2 linked regions of the Glaciimonas sp. CA11.2 genome follow. The protein of the gene in region 1 interacts with the protein of each later gene in a pairwise test. Links are inferred from orthologs where the notes say so. Each region holds a gene or a part of one and is shown on either strand. Other genes may lie near its edges.

Region 1 (2,851 bases):
CGAGCGCTTCTTGCAATTATGTGCAGATAACAACATGCAGGTTGTTCAGCCGACTACTTCAGCGCAGATTTTCCATTTGCTGCGCCGTCAGATGATTCGTCTGTTCCGCAAGCCGCTCATTATCATGACGCCGAAATCATTGCTGCGTAATAAGGATGCCGGTTCGCCTTTGTCTGATTTGGCAAAGGGTTCATTCCAGACCGTCATCGGTGAAGTTGATGACAAGATCGATGCTAAAAAGGTGAAGCGTATCATCGCTTGTTCTGGCAAGATTTATTACGATCTGGTTAATGCGCGTAAAGAACGCGGTCAAGCCGACGTCGCTATTATTCGTCTGGAACAACTGTATCCGTTCCCGCACAAGGCATTTGCAGCTGAATTGAAGCAATTTCCAAACTTTAATGAATTGGTTTGGGCGCAAGACGAGCCGCAAAACCAAGGTGCGTGGTTGCAGATTCAACATAATATTTTTGAAAATCTGGGTGATGGTCAAAAGCTTGCTTATGCAGGTCGTCCAGCCAGTGCATCGCCTGCCGTGGGTTACTACGACAAGCATTACGCGCAACTAAAAACATTGCTTGATACTGCATTTTCAAAGCTTAAGGGCTTTGTTCTTACCAAATAACTGAAGCAAAGGCACGCCACAAACAAGGCGTGCCGGATGCAAAACCCATACGGAGAATTCCATGGCACTTATAGAAGTTAAAGTCCCCCAACTTTCAGAATCTGTCGCTGAAGCAACCCTGTTGCAATGGCATAAAAAAGTAGGCGATCCAGTCGCACGCGATGAGAACCTAATCGATATTGAAACAGATAAAGTGGTGCTGGAATTGCCAGCGCCAAATGATGGCGTAGTCGTACAAATTGTGGAGCCGGATGGCGCTACTGTTGTTGCAGGTCAGATCATCGCGATTATCGATACTGATGCAGCAGCTAAAGTAAGCCCGATGGAAGTAACGCCGATACCGGTGCCGCAACCTGGCCATGCAACGACACCTGTTGCCGCCCCAGAACTTGCAAGCACCTCCGCAGCGGGTATTGCTATGCCGGCAGCAGCCAAGTTACTTTCGGAAAATAACCTTTCAGCAACGCAGGTCGCAGGTAGCGGCAAAGATGGTCGCGTAACTAAAGGTGATGTGCTGACAACGTTGGCAGCGAAGCCAGCCACGCCAGCACCAGCGGTTGCAGCTCCGGCTGCTAAACCAGCCTTGCAACAAGTTGCTGCGCCAAACAAAGCTAGCAAAGAAGAGCGTCCGGAAGAGCGCGTGCCGATGAGCCGCTTGCGCGCGCGTATCGCTGAACGTTTACTGCAATCGCAAGCGACTAACGCAATCTTGACTACATTCAATGAAGTCAACATGCAACCTGTTATCGATTTACGGACCAAGTACAAAGATAAATTTGAAAAAGAGCACGGCGTTAAGCTTGGGTTCATGTCCTTCTTTGTCAAAGCAGCTGTCGCAGCGTTGAAGAAATACCCTGTCGTTAATGCTTCCGTTGACGGTAACGATATTTTGTACCATGGCTATTTTGATATTGGTATCGCCGTTGGTTCGCCACGTGGTTTGGTCGTCCCTGTGTTGCGTGATGCTGATCAAATGTCGATCGCGCAGATCGAAAAGAAAATTGGCGAGTTCGGTGCTAAAGCACGTGACGGCAAGCTGACAATGGAAGATCTGACCGGCGGTACTTTCTCAATCTCAAACGGTGGAACATTCGGATCGATGCTGTCGACGCCGATTATCAATCCTCCACAGTCTGCGATCTTGGGCGTTCATGCCACTAAGGACCGTGCTGTCGTTGAAAATGGCCAAATCGTTATTCGTCCGATGAACTATCTGGCAATGTCTTACGATCACCGTATCATCGACGGTCGTGAAGCAGTATTGGCATTAGTCGCTATCAAGGATGCGCTGGAAGATCCTGCACGCATGTTGCTGGACTTGTAATTTCTAAAAGTAATTGCGCTTTACTGCCTTTCGGTCAATACCTCATTGGAATTGACCGGAAGGCATGAAGTGGACTGCTTTACGTCATGTTGGTTGAATTAAATAAATTAGCGTACAAGTGGGGTAAACAACGGAATGACGATTTATTGCGATGTAAAAAATCTGCATCAAAGACGTGATTAAAAGACGTGATTATTAAAGAAGTAAGCATCAAAGTAAGCACCAAAGAAGTGAGCGGCAGTTATGCAATGCGTTGCCGCTAAGTTAGCCTTGGCTTTGTCGTAAGAAGTCGAAAAATACCGAATTTACCTGAAGTAGTGCGTGATGCCTTGTTGCCAAGAGCGCCGTAAAAGAACGAAGGAAAAACTATGAGTAAGCAATTTGACGTTATCGTTATCGGTGGCGGTCCTGGTGGTTATATCGCAGCAATTCGTGCTGCTCAACTTGGATTCAATACCGCTTGTATTGATGAGTGGAAAAACGCCAGTGGCGGTCCGGCACCAGGCGGAACCTGTACCAACGTTGGTTGTATCCCATCAAAAGCGTTGCTGCAATCTTCTGAACATTTCGAACATGCTGGCCACAGCTTCGCAGATCATGGTATCGATATCAAGGAACTAACCTTGAATTTGCCACAGATGTTGGCGCGTAAAGATACGGTCATTAAACAGAACAATGATGGCATTTTGTATTTGTTGAAAAAAAATAAAGTGACCTTTTTCCACGGACGTGGCTCTTTTGTTAAAGGCGACGCTAACGGTTACGAAATTAAGGTTGCTGGCAAGACCGAAGAGTCGATTAGCGGTAAGCACATCATTCTGGCAACGGGATCCAATGCGCGTGCATTGCCGGGCGCTGATTTTGACGAGAAATTGATTTTGTCCAACACTGGCGCGCTGACA
Region 2 (2,992 bases), 4.0 Mb from region 1 along the record:
ACAAGATCGTCCAAAGTGGCGTGGTGCAAGTGGCAGAAGGCCGCGCCATTTTAACCACGCTCACCATCGCAGAAAACTTGGCTTTAGGTGCCTACACCCGCAACGACAAGACGCAGGTTGCGACAGATCTGGAATGGATTTATTCCCTATTCCCTGTCCTGCAAAAACGCAAAGAAGGTCTCGCTGGCAATCTCTCCGGCGGTGAACAGCAAATGCTGGCCATTGGCCGCGCATTGATGGCAAAGCCCCGCGTGCTGCTACTGGACGAACCATCGATGGGACTAGCACCGCTGATGATTCAAGAAATTTTCCGCATCGTTAAGGAAATCAACCGCACCGGCCTCACCATCCTGTTGGTGGAACAAAACGTGCGGCAAGCGCTACGCATTGCGCAACGTGGTTACGTGCTGGAAACCGGACAGATTGTATTGGCCGATAGCGGCGTCAACTTGCTGAACAACCCGAAGGTACTAGAAGCGTATTTAGGCGGCTGACCGTCAATGACCAAAACCGCTCGCCCAATGCAAAACGTGACACCTTATCCTTCGATAAGATGTCACGCCATGTTCAACCAAACTCAACCAAACCAGCTAATTACTTCTTCTTTGGCGGAATAAACAAATCCGTAATCGTACCCAGACCCATCTCAGCAGCAAACATCGGCGTCTCAGATAAAGTCGGATGCGCATGAATCGTCAGTGCCAGATCTTCCAGATCGGCTCCCATTTCCATTGCCAGCACCGTCTCGGCCAATAATTCACCAGCATTCACGCCAACAATCCCGGCGCCAATAATGCGTTTCGTTTTTGGGTCCCATAACAATTTAGTCATCCCATCATCACGCCCCATCGCCAATGCGCGGCCGCTTGCTGCCCATGGGAAATTGGCTTTTTCGAACGGAATGCCTTTGGCTTTGGCCTCTGTTTCCGTCAACCCCATCCATGCAATTTCTGGATCGGTGTAGGCGACCGATGGAATTGTCATAGCGTCAAATGCGACTTTATGGCCGCCAATGACTTCGGCCGCCACTTTCGCTTCGTTGGTCGCTTTATGTGCCAGCATAGGTTCGCCACACACATCGCCGATTGCAAAGATATGGGCAACGTTGGTACGTTGTTGCTTGTCTGCAGGAATATAACCACGGTCAGTGACAATAACGCCCGCTTTTTCGGCGGCAATTTCTCTGCCGTTAGGACGACGGCCGACTGCCACCAGCACCATGTCAAACAATTGTGGCTCAGGTGGCGCGCTGGCGTTGCCGTCAGCGCCTTCAAACGTAGCGCGTAAACCTTCTGGCAACGCTTCCAGTTTGGTGACTTTGGTTTTTAGGTAAATCGCTTCATAGCGTTTTTCGATACGCTTTTGCAACGGTTTCACGAGGTCGCGATCAGCGGCAGGAATCAAACCGTCAGCAAACTCAACGACCGTCACTTTGGAACCTAGCGCATCGTATACACAGGCCATTTCCAACCCGATAATACCGCCACCAATGACCAGCAATGTCTTCGGAATTTGACTTAGTTGAAGCGCACCGGTCGAGTCGATCAGTCGTGGATCATCGTAAGGAAAACCAGGAATTTTGGCAACCGATGATCCCGCTGCAATGATTGCACTTTTAAATGCGACAACTTTTGGACCTTCCGCCGTTTGCACAACGATGGTATTGGCTGAACTGAACTCGCCCTTACCCGTAACAACCTGGACTTTGCGTGCTTTGGACAAACCGCTAAGACCGCCCGTCAGTTTTTTAATGATACTTTCTTTCCAGCCGCGCAATGCATCGATATCGATCTCAGGAGCTGACATCTTGACGCCAAAATGCGCCATTTCTTCTGCTTCAGTAATCACCTTGGCAGCATGCAGCAAAGCCTTTGACGGAATACAACCGACGTTCAGGCAAACACCGCCAAGATCAGCATAGCGCTCAATCAGCACGACTTTTTGACCAAGATCGGCAGCGCGAAAAGCTGCTGTATAACCACCAGGCCCAGCACCCAACACCACGGTATCGCATGCAATATCAGCATTACCGGAGAAGCTAGCAGCCGCAGGCGCATTAGTAGGAGATGCTGTGGCAGCCGTTGCTGTGGCAGCCGTTGCTGCGGCAGCCGGCGCTGCGGCAGCCGGCGCTGCAGCAGATGCAGCCGAGGCTGGTTCAGCACCTGCGCCACTTGCTTCTACGCTCAAAATGACCGAACCTTCGGCAATTTTTTCGCCGACCTTAACTTTGATCTCCTTGACGACACCGGCGTGGCTCGATGGAATTTCCATACTGGCCTTGTCCGACTCAACCGTAATCAGCGACTGATCAACTTTAACGGTGTCGCCGACTTTGACCAATAATTCAATGATTTCGACTTCCTTGAAGTCGCCGATATCCGGGACCTTGACTTCGACCATACTCATAGGGTTTGCTCCGTTTTATCTTCCCACATAGGGATTGGGTGGTGTCGCTCCGCTGCTTTTATAGCCGAGCATGTTCGCTACTATTGGTCCGTTGCCATAACCCGCAACGTGACGCCTTATGCTATTTTCGTGACATCATCGGGCGGCCTCAGCGGATAACAAACATCATTTATCCGCCCATTTTTCTTGAGTCCCGCATATTGATCCAGCATCTTGCATTTTTTAAAAGACACGCCGTAGAAGCTTTTTCAAGACCGCTATGGCATCATCAAAAAACTATGAATTCTCAACGGAGCGGCTGAACTTTTATCGAACTCAACGCCAGCCTGTACGCCAATCTCGGCAATTTGGTGAGCGCTGAGATCCTGATCATAGACTGCATACATTCCGCCGAGCGCAAAATTTCGCCCGCTGCCGATACCCCAGAAACGTTCAAAACTAAACACTTCACGATACGAATAGATGCCGAAAATCCCATGAGGATTAGCGACCAGCGCGGTGATTTGCGATGACTCATACGGATCGTCGTCGTCTTCTTTGGTATTTAAAAAATACTGATCTTTAAGAATCGTATGGATGCTGGAAA

Evidence for each region.
Region 2: the proteins of odhB (region 1) and lpdA interact in binary tests that used the Escherichia coli proteins (3 or more experiments, as listed by UniProt). The link is inferred for Glaciimonas sp. CA11.2 from one-to-one orthologs.

What each region holds. Positions count from the first base shown.
Region 1 is NZ_JAVIWL010000001.1:4,473,550-4,476,400, reverse strand. What follows is about bases 18-2,817. They hold odhB (2-oxoglutarate dehydrogenase complex dihydrolipoyllysine-residue succinyltransferase), read left to right. Parts: upstream 18-686; coding sequence 687-1,949; downstream 1,950-2,817. Other genes in these bases: lpdA (dihydrolipoyl dehydrogenase), read left to right, coding at 2,318-2,817; RGU75_RS19495 (2-oxoglutarate dehydrogenase E1 component), read left to right, coding at 18-625. Also shown: more of RGU75_RS19495, read left to right, coding at 1-17; more of lpdA, read left to right, coding at 2,818-2,851. UniProt on the Escherichia coli protein: E2 component of the 2-oxoglutarate dehydrogenase (OGDH) complex which catalyzes the second step in the conversion of 2-oxoglutarate to succinyl-CoA and CO(2).
Region 2 is NZ_JAVIWL010000001.1:466,775-469,766, forward strand. What follows is about bases 1-2,941. They hold lpdA (dihydrolipoyl dehydrogenase), read right to left. Parts: upstream 2,407-2,941; coding sequence 595-2,406; downstream 1-594. Other genes in these bases: RGU75_RS01980 (ABC transporter ATP-binding protein), read left to right, coding at 1-494; RGU75_RS01990 (MFS transporter), read right to left, coding at 2,664-2,941. Outside these bases: more of RGU75_RS01990, read right to left, coding at 2,942-2,992. UniProt on the Escherichia coli protein: Lipoamide dehydrogenase is a component of the glycine cleavage system as well as of the alpha-ketoacid dehydrogenase complexes.